Regions from separate parts of the Streptomyces sp. NBC_00158 genome, predicted to be linked through region 2. Evidence: riboswitches for the same ligand, from Rfam matches in the RefSeq annotation. Region 2 holds a riboswitch; each other region holds the start of a gene.
The links. Region 2 has a riboswitch for thiamine pyrophosphate ahead of OG553_RS08300 (thiamine ABC transporter substrate binding subunit). Riboswitches for the same ligand answer to the same signal wherever they lie in the genome.
Positions count from the first base shown of each region.

Region 1 (4,368 bases), 3.5 Mb from region 2:
CTGGGCGAGGGAGGCCGCGTACCGGACGAGGTCGAGTCCGGGGGCGTGGCGGCCGGGCTTGGTGGGGGTGGGCCAGCACGGGCCGGTGCAGAAGTAGTCCACTCCGGGCTCGGCGACGGCGGCGTCCACCTCGGACTCGGCGTGGCAGGAGCGGCCGATCAGGACCCCGTCGCCGAGGATGGCGCGGGCGGCGGGGACGGGGATGTCGCCCTGGCCGAGGTGCAGGACGTCGGAGCCGATGGCGTGCGCGACGTCGGCGCGGTCGTTGACGGCGAGGAGCTTGCCGTGGCGGCGGGCGGCCTCGGCGAAGACCTGGAGGTGTTCGAGCTCCTCACCCGCCTCCATGCCCTTGTCGCGGAGCTGGACGATGTCGACTCCGCCGGCCAGGACGGCGTCCAGGAACTCGGGGAGGTCCCCCTGCCGCTTGCGTGCGTCCGTGCACAGGTAGAGCCGGGCGTCGGACAGCTGCTGCATGGGAGTACCCCTCGGGTGGTGATGGTGCGGTGTGCGGGCGGGCCGAGGTTACCCGGCCCGCCGCATCCGTGGATCAGCCGCTCAGAGGGCGAGCGCCTGGGCGCGGCGCTTCACCTCCGTGCCGCGGTTCTCCCGCAGCGCCTGCACGGGGGTGCCGGGCAGGCTCGCGTCCTCGGTGAAGAGCCACTCCAGCATCTCCTCGTCGGAGAAGCGGTCGTCTCGCAGTACGGTCAGCAGTCCGACGAGGCCCTTGACGACCTTGTCGCCGTCGATGAACTGCGCCGGCACCTGCAGGGCGCGGTTCTCGCCCCGCCGTACGGCGATCAGCTGCCCTTCCTTCACCATCTGGCGGACCCGGGTCACCTCGATGTCGAGCATCTCCGCGATGTCGGGGAGGTACAGCCAGGAGGGGACAAGGGCGTCGATCTTTGCGTCAATCTCGGTCACGGGCACAAGCCTGCCACTTCGGACGGGCAGCCGGTACCCGGCCCCGTCCGTCCGGGGCCGGGCCGGGGGCCGGACGGGGCCGGGCCGCGCGTCCGGCCGGCCCCGGGAGGCGTCAGGCCAGGGCCGACTTCAGCGGAACGGCCGGGTCCGCGACCTTGGCCGGGTCCACGGGCACACCGGTCTCGATCAGCTTCCGGCCCTGCGCGAGGTCCCGGGGGCGGCCCACGGCCAGCACGGCTGCCAGCGCGCCCCCGCGCAGCCAGCACACCGACCAGGTGGCGCCGGCCGGGTCCCCGCGCCACAGCAGGGTGTCGGCCCCGCCGTGGTGGCCCGCGTACTGGACGAAGCGGCCGAACTGCTCCGACCAGAAGTACGGCACCGGGTCGTAGACCTGGACCGGTTCCCCGGCCAGCACGTTCGCAGCGACGGCCCGGGGGCCCTGGAGGGCGTTGTCCCAGTGGTGGACCAGCAGCCGCGTCCCGTAGCGGGCCGACGGGAAGGAGGAGCAGTCGCCGACCGCGTACACGCCGGGGAGCGAGGTGCGCAGGTACGCGTCCGCGGTGACCGAGCCGTCGGCGCCGAGCTCGACCCCGGTCCCGGCGAGCCAGTCGGTGGCCGGCCGGGCGCCGATGCCGACGACGACGGCCCCGGCGGGCAGCTCGCGGCCGTCCGCCAGCAGCACCCGGCCCTCCTCGATCCCGGCGACCCTCGCGCCGGTGAGCAGCGTGGCTCCGGCCTCCGCGTACCACCGGGCCATCGGCTCGGCGACCTCGGCGGGCAGGGCCCCCGACAGCACCCGGTCCGCCGCCTCGACGACCGTGACGGCGCAGCCGGCCTCGCGGGCCGCGGTGGCGAACTCGGCGCCGATCCAGCCGGCCCCGACCACGACGGCCTCGGGGGCGGCGGCCAGCACCGGGCGCAGCCGGGCGGCGTCGTCGAGGGTGCGCAGCAGGTGGACGCCGGGGACCCCCTCGGTGCCGGGCAGGGTCAGCGGCACGGCTCCGGTGGCCAGCACGAGGACCTCGTACGGAACCGGACCGGCCTCGGTGTCGACCTCGCGGGCCCCGGCCCGCAGCCCCGTGACCTCGGTGCCGAGGCGCAGGTCGATGCGCAGGCCCTCGAAGTCCACCTCGAACGCGGAGTCCTCGGCCTTGCCGAGCAATACCGCCTTGGAGAGCGGGGGCCGGTCGTAGGGCTGGTGGGGTTCGGCGCCCAGCAGGGTCACGGGGCCCTCGTAGCCCTGTTCCCGCAGGGCCACGGCGGTCTGCACGCCGGCCATTCCGGCGCCCACGATCACGACACCGGGGTTCGTCTGTTCCGTCTGCTGTTCCGTCTGCTGTTCCGTCTGCTCACTCACGCGGCCCACCCTAGTGAACTGACGGGCCGTCAGGAACAGGGGGCGTGGAGATCGTCCGCCCGGCAGCGGGGAGGCAGCCTTACCCGACCCCGGCGCCGGGGTTAACCTGGCCACCGTACCTATCGCGGGAGTCCGGGCGCACCGGGCTGAGAGGGAGGCTGGCCGGCCTCCGACCGTACGAACCTGATCCGGGTCATGCCGGCGAAGGGAGGGGCTGGACGCCCATGCACTCATCTCGGAACGGATCCGACAAGGGATCCGACGTCCTCGTCATCGGGGGCGGCATCATCGGCCTGGTCACCGCCTGGCGGGCGGCCCGGCACGGCCTGAGCACCGCACTCGCCGACCCCGACCCCGGGGGCGGCGCCGCCCGCGTCGCCGCCGGCATGCTCGCCGCCGTCACCGAGCTCCACTACGGCGAGGAGACCCTCCTCGGCCTCAACGTCGCCTCCGCCGCCCGCTACCCCGACTTCGCCGCCGAGCTCACCGAAGCCAGCGGCGGCATCGACCTCGGCTACCGCGCCTGCGGCACCCTCGCCGTCGCCCTCGACGCCGACGACCGCCTCCACCTGCGGGAACTCCACGCCCTCCAGCGCCGCTGCGGCCTGGAGTCCGAATGGCTCACCGGCCGCGAATGCCGCCGCCTCGAACCGATGCTCGCCCCCGGCGTACGCGGCGGCCTGCGCGTCGACGGCGACCACCAGGTCGACCCCCGCCGGCTCGCCGACGCCCTGCTCGCCGCCTGCGAACGAGCGGGCGTGACCATCCACCGGGCCCGCGCGCAGCGGCTCCTCGTCACCGCCGACCGGGCCTGCGGAGCCCTCCTCGACGACGGCACGCAGCTGCACGCCGACCAGGTCGTACTCGCCGCGGGCTCGCTCAGCGGCCGGCTGGCCGGCGTACCCGCGGACGCGGTACCGCCCGTACGCCCGGTCAAGGGACAGGTGCTGCGCCTCGCCGTACCGCCCGCCTACGCGCCCTTCCTCTCCCGGACGGTACGGGCCGTCGTACGCGGCAGCCACGTCTACCTGGTGCCCCGCGAGAACGGCGAACTCGTCGTCGGAGCCACCAGCGAGGAACTCGGCTGGGACACCACCGTCACCGCCGGCGGGGTCTACGAACTGCTGCGCGACGCCCACGAACTGGTCCCCGGCATCACCGAACTGCCGCTCGTCGAGACCCGGGCCGGCCTGCGCCCCGGCTCCCCCGACAACGCCCCGCTCCTCGGCCCCACCAACCTCCCCGGCCTGCACCTGGCCACCGGGCACTACCGCAACGGGGTCCTGCTCACCCCGCTCACCGGCGACGTGATGGCGGAACTGCTGACCACCGGCACCGTGCCGGAGATCGCCCGCCCCTTCACCCCGCGCCGCTTCTCCTCCACGCGTCAGGAGTCCTACGCATGACCATCTCCGTCAACGGCGAGCCGCGCGAGATCGCGGCCGGCACCACCCTCGACGCGGTGGTCGCCACCCTCACCACCGCCCCCTCCGGCGTGGCCGCCGCCCTCAACGAGACCGTCGTCCCGCGCGGACAGTGGCCCGCCACCTCGGTGGGCGAAGGCGACCGGATCGAGATCCTCACCGCGGTCCAGGGAGGCTGAACACATGGCTGACGACGTCTTCACCCTGGGCGGCCGGACCTTCTCCTCCCGCCTGATCATGGGCACGGGCGGAGCCCCGAGCCTCGACATCCTCGAACGCGCCCTCATCGCCTCCGGGACCGAACTCACCACGGTGGCCATGCGCCGCCTGGACCCCACCGTCCAGGGATCCGTCCTGTCGGTCCTGTCCAAGCTGGACATCGCCGTCCTCCCCAACACCGCCGGCTGCTTCACCGCCGGCGAGGCCGTCCTCACCGCCCGGCTGGCACGGGAGGCACTCGGCACCGACTGGATCAAGCTGGAGGTCGTCGCCGACGAGCGCACCCTGCTCCCCGACGGCGTCGAGCTGCTCGACGCCGCGGAGGTCCTGGTCGACGAGGGCTTCACCGTCCTCCCGTACACCAACGACGACCCGGTCCTCGCCCGCAAACTGGAGGACGTCGGCTGCGCGGCGATCATGCCGCTGGGCTCGCCGATCGGCTCCGGC
Region 1 is NZ_CP108161.1:5,351,423-5,355,790, reverse strand. Features, by position in the region: gene thiE (thiamine phosphate synthase) at 1-474, opposite strand, end outside; gene OG553_RS24635 (Rv2175c family DNA-binding protein) at 556-921, opposite strand; gene OG553_RS24630 (NAD(P)/FAD-dependent oxidoreductase) at 1,034-2,278, opposite strand; TPP riboswitch at 2,393-2,505, shown strand; gene thiO (glycine oxidase ThiO) at 2,503-3,684, shown strand; gene thiS (sulfur carrier protein ThiS) at 3,681-3,881, shown strand; gene OG553_RS24615 (thiazole synthase) at 3,886-4,368, shown strand, end outside.
Region 1: linked by a shared signal. The riboswitch ahead of thiO (glycine oxidase ThiO) and the one ahead of OG553_RS08300 (thiamine ABC transporter substrate binding subunit) in region 2 are both predicted to bind thiamine pyrophosphate.

Region 2 (4,368 bases):
GGCGGCGATGGCCGCGAACTGCACCATCGTCAGCACGGCGGCGGTCGGCAGGTCCAGCAGCTGCGCCGTCTGCCGGTAGACCTCCACCTCCAGGGTGGCGTACGCGGGCCCGCCCAGGATCTGCACGACGCCGAAGGAGCTGAACGTGAACAGGAACACCATCAGCGAGGCCGCGGCCACCGCCGGCCCGAGCGCGGGCAGCGTCACCCGCCGCCACGCCGCGAACCGCCCGGCGCCCAGCACCCGGGCGGCCTCCTCCTGGCGCGGGTCCAGCTGCGCCCAGAGGCCGCCGACGGTCCGCACCACGACGGCGTAGTTGAAGAAGACGTGGGCGAGCAGGATCGCCCACACGGTGGTGTCCAGCCGGACGCCCCACAGCTCGTCGAGCAGCCCGCCCCGGCCGACCAGCGCCAGGAAGGCACTGCCGACGACCACGGTCGGCAGCACGAAGGGGACGGTGACCAGCGCGCGCAGCAGCTGCTTGCCGGGGAACTCCAGCCGCGCGAACACGTACGCGCCCGGCAGCGCCAGGAGCAGGGTGAGGGCGGTCGAGGCGAGCGCCTGCCAGGTGGTGAACCACAGCACGCCGGCGATGTCGGGCCGGGCGAGGACCTCGCCGATCCGGCCGAACTGCCAGCCCTCGTCCGTCTTGAGCCCGCGGCCGACGATCGCGGCGACGGGGTAGGCGAAGAACAGTCCGAAGAAGGCGAGCGGCACGGCCATCAGAGCGAGTCTGACGGCCGTGGCGCGCCCGCCCCCCGCGGTAAGGCGCTCTACTTCACGACGAGCGAGGACCACGTCTTGACCCACTGCTCACGGTTCTTGGCGATGGCCTCCGGAGCGACGTTCTCCGGCTTGTCGACCACGACGCCGTGCTTCGTGAACAGCTCCGGCAGCTTCGCGTCCTTGACGACCGGGTTCACGAACATCTGGAGCGGCATGTCCTCCTGGAACTTCTTGGAGACCAGGAAGTCGATGAGGGCCTTGCCGCCCTCCTCGTTCTTCGCACCCTTGAGCAGGCCCGCGAACTCGATCTGGCGGAAGCAGGTGCCGGTGGCCACGCCCGTGGGCGCCTCGGCCGGCTGCGGCTCGCCGTAGAGGACCTCGACCGGCGGGCTGGAGGCGTAGGAGACGACCAGCGGGCGGTCGCCCTTGGCCTTCTTGCCGCCGGCGGAGCCGGAGAACCGCTCGTTGTAGGCCTGCTCCCAGCCGTCGACGACCTCGACGCCGTTGGCCTTGAGCTTGGTCCAGTAGTCCTTCCAGCCCTCCTCGCCGTACTTGCCGACGGAGGCGAGGAGGAAGCCGAGGCCGGGCGAGGAGGTCGCGGCGTTCTCGGTGACCAGCAGGTTCTTGTACTCGGGCTTGAGCAGGTCGTCCAGCGTCTGCGGCGGGGCGATCTTCTTGTCGGCGAAGTACGCCTTGTCGTAGTTGACGCAGATGTCGCCGGAGTCGACCGGGGTGACGCGGTGCTGCTTGTCGAGGACGTACTCGGGCTTCACCGTGTCCAGGCCCTTGGCCTCGTACGGCGTGAAGACGCCGTTGTCGAGGGCGCGCGAGAGCAGGGTGTTGTCGACGCCGAAGAAGACGTCGCCGCGCGGGGAGCCCTTGGTGAGGATCTCCTGGTTGAGGGCGGCGCCGGCGTCACCGGACTTCAGCACCTTGACGGTGTAGCCGCTCTGCTGCTCGAACTCCTTGAGGACCGTGTCGGTCACGTTGAAGGAGTCGTGGGAGACGAGCGTGACGGTCTTGGACTTCGGGGCGTCGGTCGCGCCCGCGGACTTGTCCTTGGCGTCGCCGCCGCCGCAGGCACTGAGCGTGGTGACGCCGAGCGCGGCCGCGAGCGCGGCGCCCGCGATCTTCCTGGTGGTGCTCACTGGTGATTCCTCCTGGGATGACCAGGAGAAGACGCGGCCCTGCCCGGCGCTCTGTGGGAGCGGACGCCGGGCAGGGCGCAACAGCTTGAGTGGTGACCGAACTTCCTACCCCGAATGACCGGGGCGAGGTTCAGAGGGTCTGCGGATGACGGATACCGCACTCTCAGCGCTGTGGCGCTCCCCTGTCGGAATATGCAATTGGTTCGGCCACAGGGTACCCCTGCGGCCGATTCACGCGGACGCCCGTCCGGAATCTATCGTTCCGAGGCGGCGAGCTGGCCGCACGCGCCGTCGATCTCCTGGCCGCGGGTGTCGCGGACGGTCACGGGCACCCCGTGGCGGGCGATCGCCTCGACGAAGGCCTTCTCGTCCTCGGGGCGGGAGGCGGTCCACTTCGAGCCCGGCGTCGGGTTCAGCGGGATCAGGTTGACGTGTACGCGCTTGCCCTTGAGCAGGCGGCCCAGCAGGTCGCCGCGCCAGGCCTGGTCGTTGATGTCGCGGATCAGGGCGTACTCGATGGAGATGCGGCGGCCGGACTTCTCCGCGTACTCCCAGGCCGCGTCGAGGACCTCGCGGACCTTCCAGCGGGTGTTCACCGGGACGAGGGTGTCGCGCAGCTCGTCGTCCGGGGCGTGCAGCGAGACCGCGAGGCGGCACTTGAAGCCCTCGTCGGCGAACCGCAGCATCGCCGGGACCAGGCCGACGGTGGAGACGGTGATGCCGCGCTGCGACAGGCCCAGGCCGTCGGGCTCCGGGTCGGTGAGGCGGCGGATGGCGCCGACGACGCGCTTGTAGTTCGCCAGCGGCTCGCCCATGCCCATGAAGACGATGTTGGACAGCCGGGCCGGGCCGCCGGGGACCTCGCCGTCGCGCAGGGCGCGCATGCCGTCGACGATCTGGTGCACGATCTCGGCGGTGGAGAGGTTGCGGTCCAGGCCGGCCTGGCCGGTGGCGCAGAACGGGCAGTTCATGCCGCAGCCGGCCTGCGAGGAGATGCACATCGTCACCCGGTCGGGGTAGCGCATCAGCACGGACTCGACGAGCGTGCCGTCGTGCAGCTTCCACAGGGTCTTGCGGGTGGTGTCGTCGTCGCAGCTGATGTGCCGCACGACGTTCATGAGCTCCGGCAGCAGCTCCTGCTGGAGCTTCTCGCGCGAGGCGGCGGGGATGTCGGTCCACTCGGCCGGGTCGTGCGCGTAGCGGGCGAAGTAGTGCTGGGAGAGCTGCTTGGCCCGGAACGGCTTCTCGCCGATCGCGGCCACGGCCTCACGGCGCTCGGCCGGGGTGAGGTCGGCGAGGTGCCGGGGCGGCTTCTTCGCTCCGCGGGGCGCGACGAAGGTGAGCTCGCCCGGAACGGGACGCGGGGCCATGCGGTACTCCTCGGTACGACGGGGTGGGGGTCACCCCGCGCGTGCAGGGCCGGTCCGCGGCCACTCGGCCGCCGGACGGAAAGGGCGCGCCGCGTGAACACGGCGCGCCCTCCAGGATAACCCGGCCCCGACCCGTAAGCCGGTGCTCCGCCCCCGGGCCCATGGGCCCGGGGCGCCACCTCAGCCGGTACCGACGAACGCGGCCAGCAGCAGCCACACCACCGGGGCGGTCGGCAGCAGGGAGTCCAGGCGGTCCATGATGCCGCCGTGGCCCGGGAGCAGTGTGCCCATGTCCTTGATGCCCAGGTCACGCTTGATCATCGACTCGCCGAGGTCACCCAGGGTGGCGGAGACCGCCACCGCGAGGCCCAGCAGCAGGCCCTGCCACCAGGCACCGCCGTCGATCAGGAACTCCATGCACAGCGCGCCGGCCACCATCGCGAAGGCCACCGCTCCGAAGAGCCCCTCGCGGGTCTTGCCGGGGCTGATGCGCGGGGCGAGCTTGGTCTTGCCGAAGCGCCAGCCGACCGCGTACGCCCCGGTGTCGCTGACCACGGTCAGCACCAGGAAGGTCACCACCCGCTGCGGGCCGTCGTCGGGGGTCAGCAGCATCGCGACGAAGGTGGCCAGGAAGGGCACGTAGAACGCCGCGAAGACGCCGGCCGTGACGTCCTTGAGGTAGTCCTCGGGAGGCTCGGTCATCCTCCACACGAGGACGGCCAGCGCGGTGAGCGCCATCGCCACCCACGCGCCCTCGGCCCCGCGGACGTACCCGGCGATGATCATCGCCGCGCCGCCGACCGCGAGCGGGACCAGCGGGGCCTTGATGCCCTTCTTCTCCTGGAGCCGGGAGGTGAGCTCCCACAGGCCGACCACGACCGCGACGACGATGACGCCGACGAAGACGGCCTTCACGATGAACAGCGAAGCGAAGATCACCGCGCCGAGGCCGACGCCGACCCCTATGGCGGCACGCAGATCCCGCCCCGCGCGCTTCTTCTGCGGCGGGGGCGAGGCGTCCTGCGGGGCCTGCGGAGGCGGGGGCGGGGGGCTGGGCATGGGCTCCTGCAACGGCGTCTCGGCGCGGAACGGGGGGCCGCCGACGAAGGCGGCCCCCCGATCGC
Region 2 is NZ_CP108161.1:1,888,111-1,892,478, forward strand. Features, by position in the region: gene OG553_RS08295 (ABC transporter permease) at 1-723, opposite strand, end outside; gene OG553_RS08300 (thiamine ABC transporter substrate binding subunit) at 774-1,874, opposite strand; TPP riboswitch at 1,959-2,068, opposite strand; gene rlmN (23S rRNA (adenine(2503)-C(2))-methyltransferase RlmN) at 2,129-3,244, opposite strand; gene OG553_RS08310 (phosphatidate cytidylyltransferase) at 3,425-4,368, opposite strand, start outside.

Region 3 (4,368 bases), 1.7 Mb from region 2:
CTCACGGGCCGTGTCGGGGTCGAGGGCCAGGTTGAACTGGTCCTCCCAGCGGAACTCGAACCGCGCGTCCGACAGGGCGTCGTCCCACTCCTGGGCACCCGGGTGGCCCTTGGCCAGGTCCGCCGCGTGCGCGGAGATCTTGTACGTGATGACGCCGGTCTTCACGTCGTCCCGGTTGGGCAGGCCCAGGTGCTCCTTGGGCGTCACGTAGCAGAGCATCGCGGTGCCCCACCAGGCGATCATCGCGGCGCCGATGCCCGAGGTGATGTGGTCGTACGCGGGCGCGACGTCCGTCGTCAGCGGGCCGAGCGTGTAGAACGGCGCCTCCTCGCAGATCTCCTGCTGGAGGTCGATGTTCTCCTTGATCTTGTGCATCGGGACGTGGCCCGGGCCCTCGATCATCGTCTGCACGTTGTGCCGCTTGGCGATGGTGTTCAGCTCGCCCAGGGTCTTCAGCTCCGCGAACTGCGCGGCGTCGTTGGCGTCCGCGATGGAGCCGGGCCGCAGGCCGTCGCCCAGCGAGTACGTGACGTCGTACGTCGCGAGGATCTCGCAGAGCTCCTCGAAGTTCGTGTAGAGGAAGTTCTCCTTGTGGTGCGCCAGGCACCAGGCAGCCATGATCGAACCGCCGCGGGAGACGATGCCGGTCTTGCGACGGGCGGTCAGCGGCACGTACGGCAGCAGCACGCCGGCGTGGACCGTCATGTAGTCGACGCCCTGCTCGGCCTGCTCGATGACCGTGTCCTTGTAGATCTCCCAGGTCAGGTCCTCGGCCCTGCCGTCGGCCTTCTCCAGGGCCTGGTAGAGCGGCACGGTGCCGATCGGGACCGGGGAGTTGCGCAGCACCCACTCGCGGGTGGTGTGGATGTTGCGGCCGGTGGAGAGGTCCATGACCGTGTCGGCACCCCAGCGGGTCGCCCAGGTCATCTTCTCCACCTCCTCCTCGATCGAGGAGGTGACCGCGGAGTTGCCGATGTTGGCGTTGACCTTCACCAGGAACTTCTTGCCGATGATCATCGGTTCGATCTCCGGGTGGTTCACGTTGGCCGGGAGCACCGCGCGGCCTGCGGCGATCTCCTCGCGAACGACCTCGGGGGAGACGTTCTCGCGGATCGCGACGTACTCCATCTCCGGGGTGATCTCGCCCCGGCGGGCATACGCGAGCTGCGTGACGGCGGCGCCGCCGCGGCCCCGGCGGGGCTGGCGCGGACGGCCCGGGAAGACCGCGTCGAGGTTCTTGAGGCCCCCGCGCGGCGAGGTGTGCTTGATGCCGTCGTCCTCGGGGCGGACGGGGCGTCCCGCGTACTCCTCGGTGTCGCCGCGGCCGATGATCCAGTTCTCGCGCAGGGGGGCGAGGCCCCGGCGGACGTCGGTCTCGATCTGCGGGTCGGTGTACGGCCCGGACGTGTCGTAGAGCGTCACGTCCTTGCCGTTGGTGAGGTGGACCTGGCGGACCGGCACCCGGATGTCGGGGCGGGAGCCCGCCACGTAGCCCTTGTGCCAGCCCGGCTGGCGCTCGGTCTGGCCGTCGGCGTCCTGGCTGACGGCAGGCGTGCGTGCGTCCTGAATGGTCATGAGACCTATCTCCCTACGCCGGCATTACCCGGTAACAGGTTCGGCGGTCGACGCAGCCTCCTCCCGTACGCATTCTCATGCGCGTACGGTGATCAGCGCCCTCTCAGCCCGGTGCTCCGAGCTCCCGCGTTGTGCAAAGTAGCCCCCACGTTAGCGTCGTGTGTGGCGTGCTGAACAGTGGGCCCCCTCATCTCTTGCGATGATCTGCCGGTGACGTCCTCGCCGCAGCCTCCCCACGAGCCCACAGAGCCCTTGGGCCACACCGGCCACGAGCATGCGTCCCACGGGCATGCCGCAGCCTCCTCCCACGGGCATTCGCACGGCCAAGGACACGGCCACGGTCATGGCCACAGCCATGGCCACGGGCCGGCCGCTCCGGTCTCCAAGCACCTGCGCAAGGTGATCGCCGCCGTACTGATCCCCTTCGCCGCCGCCGTCTTCGTCGGCATGGCCGTGCTCTGGCCCGGCGGAGCCCCCGCGCACGAGCGCACCGGGGTGGGCTTCGACCGGCAGACCCAACAGGGCAAGGTCGTCGCTCTCGCGAAGGTCGACTGCAAATCGGTGAACGCCGCGCAGGTCCCTCCCACTGGCGACACCTCCACCCCCGAGGGACGCGAGGCGCAGGCCGCCCGGACCGGCGAGTGCAAGAAGGCCACCGTCGAGGTGACCAGCGGACCGGAGCAGGGCCGGGCCTTCTTCGAGATCGTCCAGCCGGGTGCGCCGCGGCAGTTGGAGAAGGGGCAGGAGGTGGTGGTGGCGTACGCGCCGGACGCTCCCCGGGACCTCCAGTACTCGGTGATCGACCTGAACCGGAAGTTCCCGATGGCGCTGCTGGCCGGCATCTTCGCCGTCGCGGTCGTCGTGGTCGGCCGGATGCGCGGCCTCTTCGCCCTCATCGCGCTCGTCGTCAGTTTCGGGGTGCTGACGCTCTTCATCCTCCCGGCGATCCTGCAGGGCTCCAACCCGCTGCTCGTGGCGGTCATCGGCGCCAGCGCGATCATGCTGATCGCCCTCTACATGTGCCACGGGCTGACGGCGAGGACCTCGGTCGCCGTCCTCGGCACGCTGGTCTCGCTCCTGCTGATCGGGCTGCTGGGCTCGCAGTTCATCGGCTGGGCGTTCCTGAGCGGCAACACGGACGACAACACCGGGCTGATCCACGGGCTCTACCCGAACATCGACATGAGCGGTTTGCTGCTCGCAGGCGTGATCATCGGATCCCTGGGCGTGCTCGACGACGTGACCGTCACTCAGACCTCGGCCGTCTGGGAACTCCACCAGGCCGACCCGGACATGGGTCCGCGCGCCCTGTACCGGGCCGCCATCCGGATCGGCCGCGACCACATCGCCTCGGTGGTGAACACCCTCGTCCTGGCGTACGCGGGCGCCGCGCTGCCGCTCCTGCTGCTGTTCTCGATCGCGAACAGCAGCATGGGCACGGTGGCCAACAGCGAGCTGGTCGCGGAGGAGATCGTACGGACCCTCGTGGGCTCGATCGGGCTCGTGGCCTCGGTGCCGGTGACCACGGCGCTCGCGGCCCTGGTGGTCTCAGCCGACCGGCCCGGCGCGGCCGGCGGAACGACCGGGAGCCCGGCGGCGGCCCCGGCCCGCGGCGGCCGGGGCCGCCGCCGGCGCAAGCGCTGAGGAGGGGCGGGGCCCGGGCCGAGGCTCGTGGGGCCCTGCCTCAGCCCGCCTTCCGCTCGTCGTGCTGCGACTCGGAGAGGATCTTTCCGAGTGCCTGGTCGAGGCTCTCCTCGAAGTCGCCGAGGTTGCGCTCCTGACCGAGCGGAACGAGCCGGTCGGTCCGGTCCAGGAACGCGACGAGCGGCCCCGCGCCGGCCCGGAACAGGGCCCGGTCGCCACCGACCTGAAGCCGGATGTGGACGTCGGACAGCTCGTCCGGATCGGTGGGCGCGATGTGCACGTCACCGTCACCACTGGGCTTGTTGATGCCGTCGAGAAGCAGCTCCCGGCCGAACGCCCAGGTCACCGGCGCATCTCCGGGAAGGTGGAAGGTCAGACGTACCGCGTAGGGGTCACGGGCCTCGTACCGGAGCTCGACCGGGATCCGGAACGCGAGCTCCTCGGAAACGAGGAAGCTCATCATGACCTCTGCCTGTACCGACTCGCGCATTGCCTACCCCGCTGTAGTGGAAGTGGCCAGGAATGATCCCCCAGGGCCGTCTTGACAAGGGTGGTGGAAGCGCCAGCAGATCACAAGGAGTGAGTTTTCAGATACTGATAGAGAAGGAGAGGGTGCTCAACAGCGCGCCTACTTCACTCCGTAGTCGATCAACCACATAGAGCAATCGGTCTTCTTGGTGCACAGGAAGGGAAACCGCCATGGTCGCGGCGGCATCGCCGGCCGTGATCGGGATGGCGGCGCACACCGTTCCGAGCGCGTACTCCTGACGCTCCGTAACCGGCTGCATCCGTTCCAGGGACCCGATCCGCTGCTCCAACGCGTGCATGTCCCGGACCGTGTAGGGCGTGATGCTCTCGACCGGGTGCCGGTCGTAGTAGTCCCGGCGCGTCTTCTCGTCGAGCTGGCCCAGCAGGCACTGGCCGATGGCGTGGGCGTGGGCGGTCGCACGGAAGTCGGCCCATTCCTGGCAGGCCGGGCTGGCCGGGGTGTCCGAGACGCCCACGACCTCGATCTCACCCTCGCGGTAGACCGCGAAGTAGACGGGGGCCCCGACCGCGTCGCGGAAGTGCGCGAGCGAGTCGAGGATCATGCTGCGACGTTTCTGCTGAAGTCCGCCGCCCGCCAGCCGACCGGCCGCGTCGCCGAGA
Region 3 is NZ_CP108161.1:3,614,882-3,619,249, forward strand. Features, by position in the region: gene thiC (phosphomethylpyrimidine synthase ThiC) at 1-1,575, opposite strand, end outside; TPP riboswitch at 1,569-1,713, opposite strand; gene OG553_RS16610 (YibE/F family protein) at 1,753-3,219, shown strand; gene OG553_RS16615 (SsgA family sporulation/cell division regulator) at 3,260-3,709, opposite strand; gene OG553_RS16620 (IclR family transcriptional regulator) at 3,807-4,368, opposite strand, start outside.
Region 3: linked by a shared signal. The riboswitch ahead of thiC (phosphomethylpyrimidine synthase ThiC) and the one ahead of OG553_RS08300 (thiamine ABC transporter substrate binding subunit) in region 2 are both predicted to bind thiamine pyrophosphate.